3 regions of the Streptomyces sp. NBC_00328 genome follow, and region 1 is predicted to be linked to each of the others. Evidence: riboswitches for the same ligand, from Rfam matches in the RefSeq annotation. Region 1 holds a riboswitch; each other region holds the start of a gene.
The links. A riboswitch is a leader RNA that binds a small molecule or an ion and turns the genes downstream of it on or off. The one in region 1 is predicted to bind cobalamin.
Positions count from the first base shown of each region.

Region 2: linked by a shared signal. The riboswitch ahead of metE (5-methyltetrahydropteroyltriglutamate--homocysteine S-methyltransferase) and the one ahead of OG485_RS28350 (ribonucleoside-diphosphate reductase subunit alpha) in region 1 are both predicted to bind cobalamin.
Region 3: linked by a shared signal. The riboswitch ahead of OG485_RS12170 (cobalamin biosynthesis protein) and the one ahead of OG485_RS28350 (ribonucleoside-diphosphate reductase subunit alpha) in region 1 are both predicted to bind cobalamin.

Region 1 covers NZ_CP108013.1:6,434,457-6,439,444, reverse strand. The annotation lists gene mctP (monocarboxylate uptake permease MctP) at 1-1,348, shown strand, start outside; gene OG485_RS28355 (GNAT family N-acetyltransferase) at 1,480-2,001, shown strand; cobalamin riboswitch at 2,054-2,202, shown strand; gene OG485_RS28350 (ribonucleoside-diphosphate reductase subunit alpha) at 2,338-4,719, shown strand; gene OG485_RS28345 (ribonucleotide-diphosphate reductase subunit beta) at 4,719-4,988, shown strand, end outside.
Region 2 covers NZ_CP108013.1:8,190,615-8,195,602, reverse strand. The annotation lists gene OG485_RS35865 (ABC transporter substrate-binding protein) at 1-2,317, shown strand, start outside; cobalamin riboswitch at 2,436-2,658, shown strand; gene metE (5-methyltetrahydropteroyltriglutamate--homocysteine S-methyltransferase) at 2,824-4,988, shown strand, end outside.
Region 3 covers NZ_CP108013.1:2,768,000-2,772,987, reverse strand. The annotation lists gene OG485_RS12175 (cobyric acid synthase) at 1-371, opposite strand, end outside; gene OG485_RS12170 (cobalamin biosynthesis protein) at 368-1,339, opposite strand; cobalamin riboswitch at 1,447-1,587, opposite strand; gene OG485_RS12165 (hypothetical protein) at 1,747-1,965, opposite strand; gene OG485_RS12160 (inorganic phosphate transporter) at 1,986-3,227, opposite strand; gene OG485_RS12155 (class II aldolase/adducin family protein) at 3,721-4,470, shown strand; gene OG485_RS12150 (alpha/beta hydrolase family protein) at 4,616-4,988, shown strand, end outside.

The DNA of each region.
Region 1 (4,988 bases):
CACGATCCTGGTCTATCCGCTGATCTTCACCTTCCTGCCCCGCCTGTGGTCGGTCTCCCACCGGCACGGCTATGTGACCACCTCGGACTTCGTGCGCGGCCGCTTCGGCTCCAAGGGCCTGTCCCTCGCCGTGGCCGTCACCGGCATCCTGGCCACCATGCCGTACATCGCGCTCCAGCTCGTCGGCATCCAGGCCGTCCTGGACGTGATGGGCGTGGGCGGCGGCGACGGCGCCAACTGGTTCGTCAAGGACCTGCCGCTCCTCATCGCCTTCGGGGTGCTGGCCGCGTACACCTACTCCTCGGGTCTGCGGGCCCCCGCTCTGATCGCGTTCGTGAAGGACGCCCTGATCTACATCGTGATCGCGGTGGCCGTCATCTACATCCCGATCAAACTGGGCGGCTTCGACGAGATCTTCAAGGCGGCGAGCGACAAGTACACGGCCGCGGGCGCCGGGGGGCTCGTCCCCGCCCAGGCGGGCCAGTGGACGTACGCCACCCTCGCGCTCGGCTCGGCGCTGGCGCTGTTCATGTATCCGCACTCGGTCACGGCGACGCTGTCCGGCCGCAGCCGGGAGGTGATCCGCCGCAACACGACGATCCTGCCGCTGTACTCGCTGATGCTGGGCCTGCTCGCCCTGCTCGGGTTCATGGCGATCGCGGCCGGCGTCAAGGTCACCAACGGCCAGCTCGCCATCCCCCAGCTCTTCGAGAACATGTTCCCCGACTGGTTCGCCGGCGTCGCCTTCGCCGCCATCGGGATCGGCGCGCTCGTCCCGGCGGCCATCATGTCGATCGCGGCCGCGAATCTCTTCACCCGCAACATCTACAAGGACTTCATCAACCCGGCCGCGACCCCTCGGCAGGAGACCCGGGTCTCCAAGCTGGTCTCGCTCCTGGTGAAGGTGGGCGCGCTGGTCTTCGTCCTGACCATGGACAAGACCGTCGCGATCAACTTCCAGCTGCTGGGCGGCATCTGGATCCTGCAGACCTTCCCCTCCCTGGTCGGCGGCCTGTTCACCCGCTGGTTCCACCGCTGGGCGCTGCTGGGCGGCTGGGCGGTCGGCATGCTCTACGGCACGATCGCCGCCTACGGAGTGGCCTCCCCGACCCAGAAGCACTTCGGCGGCAGCTCGAAGGAGATCCCCGGGATCGGGGAGATCGGCTACATCGGCCTGACGGCGTTCGTCCTGAACGTGGCCGTGGCCATCGTCCTGACCTTCGCCCTCAGGGCGCTCAAGGCCCCGGAGGGCGTGGACGAGACCTCGCCCGGGGACTACACGGCCGACGCGGGCGACGCAGGCGTCGAGACGGAGCTCCCGCCGGCCACGGCGGACGCGAGCCACTAGGAGAGCCGGAGACCTGTCCTGGCCGCGGGATCGCGGGGTCACGGGGCAGGTCCCGGCGACAGCCGGGAACGACGGGCCGCCGGTGAAAAACCGGCGGCCCGTCGCCGTGCCGGTCGGGCACACTCACCCGCATGGACATCGCCATCCGGCCCGCGCGGCCCGAGGAGTACCCCACGGTGGCCGGGATCACGGCCGAGGCCTATCTCGGCGACGGACTGCTCGACTTCGGGGAGAGCGACTCCTACCTCGGAAAGCTGCGGGACGTCGCGGGGCGCGCGGCCGTCGCCGAAGTGCTGGTCGCCGTGGACGGGGAGCGGGTGCTCGGCAGTGTGACCTTCGTGACGGACGGCAGCCCCATGGCCGACTTCGCGCGCGCCGGGGAGGCCGAGATCCGGATGCTCGCGGTCGCCCGGGAGGCACGCGGCCGGGGTGCCGGTGAGGCCCTCGTACGCTCCTGTGTCGGACGGGCCCGGGCTCTGGAGGGCGGCTGTACGCGTGTGGTGCTGTCCACCCAGGGCAGCATGCACAGCGCCCACCGCCTCTACGAGCGCGTGGGCTTCACCCGCACGCCCGACCGCGACTGGAACCCGCTTCCGGAGCTCGACGACATCCGGCTGCTCACTTACGAGTTGACGCTCCGACACACTCCGTAGCGCTCTTCGGCACCAAGCGGACACAAGATGTGGGGGCAGTCCCGAAGCCCGACACAAGATGTATGCTCAAGGTCGCTGTCGCCGCAGGGGAATTCGGTGCGAATCCGGAACTGTCCCGCAACGGTGTACTTGTGCGTGTTCGCGTGTCCGCGTGCCCGCTCTCGTGTCAGTCCGAGGACCTGCCGACAGCGCGCCCCGGCCGTCCGGCCCGGGTGCCGACGACGTCCGGGCCTCGCGGAATGGGCCGGTGGACGCGTGGTGCGCTGCTGCCCTGAAGCGCTCCCGTGTGCCCCGCTCCTGCCCGCCGGGTCCCGTGCCGAGCAGGGAGATCCCCACGTGACCATCGCGCCAGCCGATCCGGCTTCAGTGACCGCGCAGCAGGCCCGGGTGGAGACCGACGGTCCCGGAACCGCGCTGCTGCGGACCCTGACCGGTCTCACCGCCGACCTCCCCGACGCCGACCCCGGCCGGGTCGCCGCCGCGGCGCTGCGCGGCCGGTCCGCCCGCGCCGACGAGGCCGAGCTGCGCGAACTGGCCACCGAGGCGGCCGCGGGTCTCATCTCCGAGGATCCCGTCTACTCCCGGCTGGCCGCCCGTCTGCTGGCGATCACCATCACCGAGGAGGCCGCCTCCCAGGGCGTCACGACCTTCTCCGAGTCGGTCGCCGTCGGCCACCGCGAGGGCCTGATCGCCGACCGCACGGCCGAGTTCGTCCGGCTGCACACGGCCCGTCTCGACGCGCTGACCGACTCCGAGGGCGACGACCGTTTCGGCTACTTCGGGCTGCGCACGCTGCACAGCCGCTATCTGCTGCGGCACCCGATCACCCGCAAGGTCGTCGAGACGCCCCAGCACTTCATGCTCCGGGTGGCCTCCGGCCTCGCCGAGGACGACACCGCCCGCTCGGTGGACGAAGTCGCCGCGCTCTACCGGCTGATGAGCCGCCTCGACTACCTCCCCTCCTCCCCCACGCTCTTCAACTCCGGTACGCGGCACCCGCAGATGTCGTCCTGCTACCTCCTCGACTCCCCGCTGGACGAGCTGGACTCCATCTACGACCGCTACCACCAGGTGGCACGCCTGTCGAAGCACGCGGGCGGCATCGGCCTCTCGTACTCCCGTATCCGTTCGCGCGGTTCGCTGATCCGCGGCACCAACGGGCACTCCAACGGCATCGTCCCGTTCCTCAAGACGCTCGACGCCTCGGTCGCCGCGGTGAACCAGGGCGGCCGGCGCAAGGGCGCGGCCGCGGTGTACCTGGAGACCTGGCACTCCGACATCGAGGAGTTCCTGGAGCTGCGCGACAACACCGGTGAGGACGCCCGGCGTACGCACAACCTGAACCTCGCGCACTGGATCCCGGACGAGTTCATGCGCCGGGTGAACGAGGACGGCGTCTGGTCGCTGTTCTCCCCCGCCGACGTGCCGGAGCTGGTCGACCTGTGGGGCGACGAGTTCGACGCCGCGTACCGCAAGGCCGAGGAAGCGGGCCTCGCGAAGAAGACCATCCCGGCCCGCGACCTGTACGGCCGCATGATGCGCACCCTCGCGCAGACCGGCAACGGCTGGATGACCTTCAAGGACGCCGCCAACCGCACCGCCAACCAGACGGCGGAGCCGGGTCACACCGTCCACTCCTCGAACCTGTGCACCGAGATCCTGGAGGTCACGGACGACGGGGAGACGGCGGTCTGCAACCTGGGCTCGGTCAACCTGGGCGCGTTCGTCGTCGGTGACGACATCGACTGGGAGCGCCTCGACGAGACCGTGCGCACCGCGGTCACCTTCCTCGACCGTGTCGTGGACATCAACTTCTACCCGACCGAGCAGGCGGGCCGCTCCAACGCCAAGTGGCGTCCGGTGGGCCTCGGCGCGATGGGCCTCCAGGACGTCTTCTTCAAGCTGCGGCTGCCCTTCGACTCGCCCGAGGCCCGCGCGCTGTCCACCCGGATCGCCGAGCGCATCATGCTCGCCTCCTACGAGGCGTCCGCGGACCTCGCCGAGCGCAACGGCCCCCTCCCGGCCTGGGAGAAGACCCGTACCGCCCGTGGCGTCCTGCACCCGGACCACTTCGACGTCGAGCTGAACTGGCCGGAGCGCTGGGCGGCCCTGCGGCAGCGGATCGCCGAGGTCGGCATGCGCAACTCGCTGCTCCTCGCCATCGCGCCGACCGCGACCATCGCGTCCATCGCGGGCGTGTACGAGTGCATCGAGCCGCAGGTGTCGAACCTGTTCAAGCGCGAGACGCTCTCCGGCGAGTTCCTCCAGGTCAACTCCTACCTGGTGGCCGAGCTGAAGAAGCTCGGCGTGTGGGACGCGCAGACCCGTGAGGCGCTGCGCGAGTCCAGCGGCTCGGTGCAGGGCTTCACCTGGGTCCCGCAGGACGTCCGCGACCTGTACCGCACGGCGTGGGAGATCCCGCAGCGCGGCCTGATCGACATGGCCGCCGCCCGGACCCCGTTCCTGGACCAGGCCCAGTCGCTGAACCTGTTCCTGGAGACGCCGACCATCGGCAAGCTCTCCTCGATGTACTCCTACGCCTGGAAGTCGGGCCTGAAGACGACGTACTACCTGCGCTCCCGCCCGGCGACGCGCATCGCCCGCGCGGCCCAGGCGCAGGCGCAGCCCGAGAAGACCATCCCCGTCCAGCAGGTCGCCGACCCCGACGCCGTCGCCTGCTCTCTGGAAAACCCCGAGTCCTGCGAGGCCTGCCAGTAATGAGCGACACCACCACGGAGAAGGCCGCGTCCGAGAAGGCCGCGTCCGAGAAGAACCTGCTCGACCCGGGCTTCGAACTGACTCTCCGTCCCATGCGCTACCCGGACTTCTACGAGCGCTACCGGGACGCGATCAAGAACACCTGGACCGTCGAGGAGGTCGACCTCCACTCGGACGTCGCCGACCTCGCGAAGCTGACGCCGGGTGAGCAGCACATGATCGGCCGGCTGGTCGCGTTCTTCGCGACGGGCGACTCGATCGTGTCGAAC
Region 2 (4,988 bases), 1.8 Mb from region 1:
CCTGCGCAAGCTGCTGTGCGACGCGTACGCCACGAGGTTTCACGAGGCGTTCCCCGTCGCGCAGCTCGGCGAGGCCATGGACGGATGGTGGGGCGCTCCGTTTCGCCTGCTGAGCGTCGTGGCCGGCTGGCTGTGGCGCCGGTGGTACGGCATGCGCGTCGACAGGCGCCACCCGTGGGTGAGCCGCTTGCTGGACGTGCCCGGCCGCAGCTTCCTCAAAGCGGCGGTGCACCTGCGGGTGACGCACCGTCTCGCCCTGGCTCACGAGGCGGCGCAGCCCGCGCAGGCGGTGGAGTCGCGCGAGGAGGAGCTGGTCCGCGAGATCCTGCTCACCGCGTTGATCCGCGACCTGGCGAAGGCGGCCCGGCCCCGTGCGTGGAGTCGCCTCCGCCCCCGGCGCGCATGGCCCTTCGTGGTGCTCCTGCCAGCCGTGGGCGGCGCGGGATCCGCCTGCCGCGAGTTCCTGGACACATACGCCGCGGTCGCCCACGACATCGAGAGCAGTCCGCTGCTGGTGCTGGGCGCGGCCACGGACGAGCTCCCCCCGTACGCCGCGAGTCCGCCCCTTCGGGCGCTGCCCGCGCAGCGAGGTGCCGTCGGCACACGCCCGACAGGTCACGGGGTGACCGCGCAGTTCTCGGCCGCGGTCGCCGGCCACGCCACCGGCACGGTGCGGGTGCTGGCGCTGCCGCGTACCCCGGACGACGGCGCCCCGGCGGCGGAGGTGCCCCTGCCCGCCACGGTGGACTTCCGTTCTCCCCTTGTCCGCGACTGGTGGCGTCCGGTGGCCGCCGCGACCGCCGCGGTGATGCTGGGCGCGGGCGGCCTCGTCCTGTCCCGGGAACTGGTGGAACTCCTCCCCGACGGAAGTCTCGCGGCCTCCTGCCGGCACGTGGGTACCGGAGAGGTCGTCGGCCTGACCGACGGCAACGACGGCTGCGACCTGGCCCACGGCGAGTACGCCGAGGACTTGAGAAAGCTGGAGAAGATCCTCGGCCACCAGAACGCGAAGGTGGACACGGACCGGCCCTACCGCACGGTCGTCTTCTTCGCGCCGCTGAGCGTCGGCTCGACGTCCAAGCGCACCGCGCCCATCGGCTTCCAGACACTGCGCGGCGCGCTGCTCGCCCAGGAGAACGTCAACAGCCGCCGCCTCAAGGCTCAGGTGCCCGTACGCCTGCTCGTCGCCAACGCCGGCGAGTCCTTCCACTACGGCTCGCGCGGCGGCCTGAACCAGAGCAACAAAAGCACTGTGGACGTCGCGAAGATGATCGTCGACCGGGCGGGCCGGGACCACATCGCGGCCGTCATGGGTCTCCACCAGAGCCGTCCGGAGTCCCAGCAGGCCGCGATCGAACTGGGAGCCCAGGGCATCACCGTCCTCGGGACCGGCGTCTCGGGCCAGCGCATGGTCGACGGCGACTCGCCCGTGTCGTACTTCCAGCTCTCACCGCCCGACGCACGCATCGCCGAGGTCATGGCGTCCTTCGCCCGTCACTCGCCTCAGCTGCGCGCTCTGACGGACCCCGCTCCCAGCGACTCCGGTCCGGCCGCCGTCGTGGTCTACGACCCCAAGGACGAGTACTTCAGCGCCGACCTCGCCCACCGGTTCGACACCGCCTACCGCTCGACCGGGCCGGTGCACTTCGTGAAGTACGGCGAGATGGAGAACGGCCGCACCACACGGGCCATCGCCGACACCGTCTGCACACTCGTCCACAGCACAGGCGGCTTCGTCCTGTACGCGGGCCGCTCCAGCGTCATGGAGGACCTCTTCGAGCACATGCAGACCGACCAGGCCTGCCGCGCCCGCGTCGCCCCGGTACCGGTGCTGGCGGAGAGCCCGGCGCCGGACGTGATCCTGCATCCGGACCTGATGCGCAAGGAGTACGGCGCGCTGAAGCTCTTCTACAACCAGTTCAGTCTCCCGCTGCCCGACGGGCCCTTCGGTGAGAGGTTCGGCCGGACCTTCCACCTGTCCGCCGAGAACGACGCCGCGCTCGGATACGACGCCGTCGAAATCCTCACCGAGGCCATGAACGCCATCGTCTCGACGGACCCGGGCTTCTCACCCAGGGCGCTCGTCACCCATCTGCAGGATCCCGGCATCCACAACTACGTGGGGGAATCCGGGGTCATCACCCTGGACAGCGATCACCACTACCCACCGAACAAGGAGATCCACATCCGTGAGATCACCCCCGCCGGAGACAAGCTCACGGACCTGACCTGCGGGGTGCTCTCCCAAGGAGCGAGGAACGCCACGCACTGGGGCCCCGATGACCGTTTCGACTGCCCGGTGGACAGCGTGTCCTGACGCTTCATCAGGCAGCGGCACGAAGCGAAGTGTCCCGCCCTGTGGCGTTCGGGCCTCCGGTCTCGCGGCTCAGCGTCCGGATCACGGATGTGCCGCCCCCTTCGGCACGTCACCCCGTAGGGTGGCTGGTGCAGCTGGTTCGCCCCGTCCGCCAGGCGGGATGCGTCGCAAGAGGGAACCCGGTGGGAATCCGGGACTGCCCCGCAGCGGTGAGCGGGAACGACCGCCGTCATACGCACTGGACCCGACGAACAGGGTCTGGGAAGCGACGGCCAGTAGGTGTCCTCCGCCAGGAAGACGTGCCCGCAAGTCCGAAGACCTGCCCGCTGCCCGCGCACGAACCACTCGTGCGCGGACATCCCGGTGACCTCGTGGGCGGGTCGGCGTACATATCGGCGGATGACCGCGCTGTTCCGAGCCGTGTCGCTTCCGTCCGGTTCGTCGCCCCTTCGCACTCGCGTCCCGTTGCCGGGATCTCAGGGATTCATCTCGCGAAGGAGATCTCCGTGACCACCAAGCCCGCAGCCGCGGCAGCACGGGCCACCGTGTACGGCTACCCGCGCCAGGGTCCCAACCGGAAACTGAAGAAGGCGATCGAGGGCTACTGGAAGGGCCGCGTCACCGCCGACGCCCTCCGCGCCACCGCCGCCGAACTGCGTCGCACGAACTGGCGCGAGCTGGCCGACGCCGGCATCGACGAGGTGCCGACCGGCGACTTCTCGTACTACGACCACGTCCTCGACACCACCGTCATGGTCGGCGCGATCCCCGCCCGCCACCGCGCCACGGTCGACTCGGACGCCCTGGACGGCTATTTCGCCATGGCGCGCGGCACCCAGGACGTGGCGCCGCTCGAGATGACGAAGTGGTTCGACACCAACTACCACTACCTGGTGCCCGAACTGGGCCCGGACACCGTCTTCGCGGCCGACTCCACCAAGCAGGTCACCGAGCTGAAGGAGGCACTCGCCCTCGGGCCGAGCGCCCGCCCGGTTCTGGTCGGCCCGGTCACCTACCTCCTCCTGTCCAAGCCCGCCCCGGGCGTGCCGGCGGACTTCGACCCGCTCACCCTCCTCGACCGGCTGCTGCCGGTGTACGCCGAGGTCCTCGCCGACCTGCGCGCGGCGGGCGCGGAGTGGGTCCAGCTGGACGAGCCCGCCCTCGTCCAGGACCGGACCCCGGCCGAGCTGGACGCCGCGGCGCGCACCTACCGCGGGCTCGGCGCGCTCACCGACCGGCCGAAGCTCCTGATCGCCTCGTACTTCGACCGGCTCGGCGACGCCCTGCCGGTACTGGCCAAGGCTCCGGTCGAAGGTCTCGCCCTGGACTTCACCGAAGCCGCCGCCGCCAACCTCGACGGCCTCGCCGCTGTCGGCGGCCTGCCCGGCAAACGCCTGGTCGCCGGTGTGGTCAACGGCCGCAACATCTGGGTGAACGACCTGGCCACGTCGCTGTCCACCCTCGGCACCCTGCTCGGCCTGGCCGACCGGGTCGACGTGTCGGCCTCCAGCTCCCTGCTCCACGTCCCGGTCGACGCGGCCCTGGAGCGGGACATCGAACCGCAGATCCTGCGCTGGCTCGCCTTCGCCCGCCAGAAGACGGCGGAGATCGTCACCCTCGCCAAGGGCCTCACCCAGGGCACCGGAACGATCGCGGGCGAACTCGCCTCCAACCGTGCCGATCTGGCCTCCCGCGCGAACTCGCCGATCACGCACGACCCCGCGGTACGGGCTCGCGCCGCCGCCGTCACGGACGCCGACGCCCGCCGGTCCCAGCCCTACGGCGAGCGCGCCACGGCCCAGCGGGCCCACCTCGGTCTCCCGCTGCTGCCGACCACCACCATCGGCTCCTTCCCGCAGACCACCGAACTGCGCACCGCCCGCGCCGACCTGCGCACCGGCCGCATCGACACGGCCGGTTACGAGGAGCGCATCAAGGCCGAGATCCAGGAGGTCATCTCCTTCCAGGAGAAGACCGGTCTCGACGTCCTCGTGCACGGCGAGGCCGAACGCAACGACATGGTGCAGTACTTCGCCGAGCAGCTCACCGGGTACCTGGCCACGCGGCACGGCTGGGTGCAGTCCTACGGCACCCGCTACGTCCGCCCGCCGATCCTGGCCGGCGACATCACGCGGCCCGAACCGATGACGGTGCGCTGGACGACGTACGCCCAGGCCCTGACCGATCGGCCGGTCAAGGGCATGCTCACCGGGCCGGTCACCATGCTCGCCTGGTCCTTCGTCCGCGACGACCAGCCCCTCGGCGACACCGCCCGCCAGGTCGCCCTCGCCCTGCGCGACGAGGTCAACGACCTGGAGGCGGCGGGCAGTTCGGTGATCCAGGTCGACGAGCCGGCCCTGCGCGAGACTCTTCCCCTGCGCACCGCCGACCGGCCGGCCTACCTGGCGTGGGCCACCGAGGCGTTCCGGCTCAGCACCAGCGGGGTGCGCCCGGACACACAGATCCACACGCACATGTGCTACGCCGAGTTCGGGGACATCGTCCAGGCCATCGACGACCTGGACGCCGACGTCATCAGCCTGGAGGCCGCCCGCTCCCACATGCAGGTGGCCCGCGAACTCGCCGCGCACGGCTACCCGCGCGAGGCGGGACCCGGCGTGTACGACATCCACTCCCCGCGCGTCCCCACCGCGCAGGAGGCCGCCGAACT
Region 3 (4,988 bases), 3.7 Mb from region 1:
GAGGACGCGGCGGACGCTTCGGCCGACGGCGGCCGCTCCGCGGGCCCGGCCGTTCCGAAGAACCCGCGCGCGCTCATCTCGCCCACCGGCCTGCCCATCAGGACGACCTGGCTGGTGCGGTCGCCGCCCGGCTTGAGCAGCACGGGATTCATCAGCGCGGTCGGCTCCACGCGGGCGGCCTGCGCCTGCATGGCCTGCGCCCGCCCGATCTCGGCGCCCTCGCGCGTCACGAACGAGTTCAGGGACATGTTCTGCGCCTTGAAGGGCGCGACCTTGACGCCCTGGCGCGCCAGCCACCGGCAGATCCCGGCGGTCACGACACTCTTTCCGGCGTCCGAGGTGGTCCCGGCGATCAGCAGCCCGCCGCTCATGCGGTGCGCCCCTTCCTGGTGGCCGGAACCCGTCCGGTTCCGGTGAGCAGAACCCGTCCGGCGGCGCTCACGCCGAGCGCGAGCCAGCCCACGCGCCGGGACAGCCGTACGGCCCGTTCGATGTCGTGGACGTGGACGGCGCGCCCCGCGCCGTTGAGCACGGGACGGTGCTCGACACGTCCGCCGTACGAGAGGGTGCCGCCGAGCCGCACGCCGAGCGCGCCCGCGAACGAGGCCTCCACGGGCCCGGCGTTGGGGCTCGGATGCCTGCGGGCGTCCGCGCGCCAGGCGCGTACGGCACCGCGCGGGTCGGATCCGGCCACGGCCGCGAGGACGGCGGTCAGCCGGGCTCCGGGCCAGCCGGCGACGTCGTCGAGCCGGGCGGAGGCCCAGCCGTAGCGCCGGTGGCGGGGGGACTTGTGTCCGACCATCGCGTCGAGCGTGTTCACGGCGCGGAAGGCGACGAGTCCCGGCACACCGCCGACGGCGCCCCAGACCAGAGCGCCCACGACGGCGTCGGAGGTGTTCTCGGCGACGGACTCGACGACGGCGCGCGCGACGCCGTCGGCGTCCAGCGCCTGCGGATCGCGTCCGCACAGGTGCGGCAGCCGCTCCCGGGCCGCGTCGAGATCACCGGCCGCGAGCGCGCCGCCGACCGCCCGCGCCTCGCGGCCGAGAGAGGTGCCTCCGACGACTGCCCAGGTGGCGGCGGCGGTCAGAGCGACCGAGGCGGTACGGGAGCGGCGTACGGTACGGCTCGCGAGCGCGGCCAGTCCGGTGGCGCCGCCGACGCAGACGGCCGTGTGCAGCGCGCCCCACCCGCGGTGGTCGCGCCACAGTGTCCGCTCCACGGTCGCGGCGGCCCGCCCGAAAGCGGCGACCGGATGCCCTCGGCGGGGATCGCCGAGCAGCAGGTCGCCGAGGAGGCCGGCGGCGGCGCCGTACGCGAAGACGCGATCGGCACGCACGCGGTCAGCCGGCCGTGGGGTGGAGCGGAACCCTCGTACTCAGCGAAACGGGCAACGGGCAGCCGCGCATGGCGATATGTCCTCACTCAGGGTGTCCACGCCCTGGTTCGACGAGACCGGCGGTGAGAGTTCCTGGCTCCCGGGGAGTTTCTTCCCCGATGACAGTGGCGGGACCGCGCCGGATTCGCACCGGCTTCCTCTCATGCCGCCGTACTTGGCTCCGGCAGTCCACCACGGGGTGAGAACGGCCGTCAACTGGCTGTTGACCTGCGGAGGGACAGTGTGCGCAGGCCCACATACGCGTGGGGGCGGGACGGCATACGCGTGGGGTGCGGGACGGTGGTCCGTCCCGCACCCCACGCGCGGTACCGCTCGGAGGCAGCCCGGTTCCGGGCGGCGCCTGCCGGCTACTTGGTGATGATCAGGGAGATGCCGTACGCCACCGCCGCGGCGCAGGCCGCGAAGCAGACGTACGCGCCGGTGGCCGCCGCGACCGCGGAACCGCCCTGGGCGGACTCCTTCTTGGAGAGGCCGGCGACACCGAGGGTGAAGAGGGCGACGAGGGCCACGGTCACTCCGAGGCTGACCCCGAAGACGGACCCGAGGGCTGACCAGTCGATGCTCATGCTGTTTCTTCCTTCGGTTCTCAGGCCACTCGGGACGGCGCCGGCGGGTTCACCGCGGGCTCGGCCGGAGCCGGGATGGTGGCCGTGAGGCCATCGGCCACGGTGCCGGCCGGGGGCGGGGTGACGGCGGCGATGGCCTGGGTCACCACACCGGCGGGCTCCTCGGTGTCGTTCACGTTGTTGTGGTCGATCACCTCGCGGCGCGAGCGGCGCCAGATCGCGAAGCTCGAACCGACCAGGAAGACGGCGACCAGCGTGGTGCCCCAGGCGCCGAAACCGGTCACCCATTCGGCGAGCGCGCCGACCAGGGCGGCGGCGGGCAGCGTGAGGACCCAGGCGACGACCATGCGCTTGGCGGTGGACCAGCGGACCACACCGCCCTTGCGGCCGAGACCGGCGCCCATCACGGACCCGGAGACCGAGTGCGTGGTGGAGAGGGAGAAACCGATGTGCGAGGAGGCCAGGATGACCGTCGCCGCGCTGGTCTGGGCGGCGAAGCCCTGCTGCGGCTGGAGGTCGGTCAGGCCCTTGCCCATCGTGCGGATGATGCGCCAGCCGCCCAGGTAGGTGCCGAGCGCGATGGCCAGACCGGCGGAGAGGATGACCCAGACCGGCGGGTCGGAGTCGGGAGCGACGGCGCCACCGGCGACCAGGGCCAGGGTGATGATGCCCATCGTCTTCTGCGCGTCGTTGGTGCCGTGGGCCAGCGAGACCAGGCCCGCGGAGGCTATCTGGCCGACGCGGTAGCCCTTCTTGGTGGCCTTGGTGTCGGCGTTGCCACTGAGCTTGTACGACAGGCGGGTGGCGAACATCGCGGCCAGACCGGCGACGATCGGGGCAGCGACGGCGGGCAGGAGCACCTTGCCGACCAGGACGTCCCCGTGCACGGCGCCGGTACCGGCGGAGGCGATGGTGGCGCCGACCAGGCCGCCCATGAGGGCGTGCGAGGAACTGGACGGGAGTCCGACGAGCCACGTCACCAGGTTCCAGAGGATCGCGCCGACGAGCGCGGCGAAGATCACTTCTGGCTGGATGCCGGATTCATCGACGAGGCCTTTGGAGATCGTGTTGGCGACCTCCACCGAGAGGAAGGCGCCGACAAGGTTGAGGGCGGCGGACATGGCCACCGCGACCTTGGGCTTGAGTGCGCCGGTCGAGATGGTGGTGGCCATCGCGTTGGCGGTGTCGTGGAAACCGTTCGTGAAATCGAACACGAGAGCGGTGACGATCACGATTCCGAGGAGGAGCGTGATGTGTTCCATTTACCCAGGCTTCTGTTGGACGTCAGTGGCAGGGGGAACGTAGGCAACCTGGATGAACGGAAGGTGAACTGAGTCGGACTTGACGGTGTCCTGAATAGCGGATCGTCATTCCGCTTGCGTCGACGGGAGGCTTGCCGGGTTCGAACGGATTCGGAATTCCGTACTCCGCTTGGGGTCGGGGCTCGTGGTGGAGTGTCCTGGTCGGGGCAGGTTTGAGCGGTGAGATCCCTGTCACTCGCAGGCTGTAGCCGTGGTCACAGCGCCCGGAAGCCCGAAAGGGCCACCCTGTCGATGGAGTCCGAGCGCCGGTCGGTCCGTAGTGACCCGACCACGGGGTGTGATCCGCGGCAAATGTCCGACCGGGGTGCCGTGGGCGTTCTCTCGGTTGCATGTGATGCACATCACATACAACCGTGGGCTGTTGGCGGCCCGCAGCCGCCCCGAAGCCCGCTCGCGCGGGTGTGTGGAAAGCGGTGCCTGGCAGGATCGCGTCATGACTGAGCCGCACCGGGACGCACGGGTCGGGCACGAGCACGCACGGACGACGGGCGAGGCCCACGAGCGAGACGAGCGAGACGGGCGTGACGGGCCGCACGCGCGGGACACCCTCCGGCGGGCCTGGGACGAACTGGTCTCCACCGCCCGGCGCACCGTCGCCGACGGGCTGGTCGTCGGCACCTCCGGCAACGTCTCCGTCCGCGTCGGAGACACCGTCCTGGTCACGCCCACGGGCGTGCCCTACGACCGGCTGACGCACGACGACATCGTCGGCGTCGGCCTCGACGGCCGGCAGGTGCTCGGATCGCTGCGCCCGACCAGCGAACTGCCGATGCATCTCGCGGTCTACCGCGCGACCGAGGCGCGGGGCGTCGTCCACACCCACGCACCCCACGCGACGGCCGTCTCGCTCCTCGTCCCCGAACTCCCGCTCGTCCACTACATGGCGGCGGCCCTCGGCGGCCCGGTCCGCGTCGCCCCCTACGCGGCCTACGGCACACCGGAACTGGCCGAGAACACCCTCCGGGCCCTGGCCGGCCGCACCGCCTGCCTCCTGCGGAACCACGGCACCATCGCGTACGGAGACTCGCTGGACCAGGCGTACGACCGCACGGCCCAGCTGGAATGGATGTGCCGCGTCTGGCTCCTGTCCTCCTCGGTCCCCGGGCTCACGCCCGCCCTGCTCTCACCGGACCAGCTCGCGGAGGCGGGGGAGCGGCTGCGGGGGTACGGACAGCAGGAGTGAGGCCGGCAGGAGTGAGGCCCCGCCGCAGCGCCGCCCGGCGCGCAGGTCCGGCGAGTACCGGAGGCGGGGGTCCGGCGGGCGTCGGCCATCACCCCTGGAGGCGCTTCCGCTGGCCGATGGCCGGGTCCCCCGGGAAACTGGTCGGGTGCGCACCCTAAGAGCCACGGCAGCGGCCGTCACCGTAGCCATAGCCGCGGGCGCGGCCTCCGTGGCGGCGGGCCGGTTCGCCAGCGACGCCGCGCTGAAGACGAGGCCGGGCAAGCCTCTGCCCACCGAGCCCCGGCTCACCGTGCACGCCACGACGGCCGGCGGAATCACCCTGACCCGGGCCCTCGCGTCCCGGCGCCCGGGAATCTACGGCCTCGCGGGCGACGGCTCCCACGCGGTCGTCGGCCCCCTCCAGAACTCCGTGCCCCACACCGCCGACACCGTCGTACGCAGCCTGGAACGCGTCACGCACGGGTCCCTGGAGCGCGGCGACAAGGTGTGGCTCACCCCGAACCTGTACGTCGGCGACC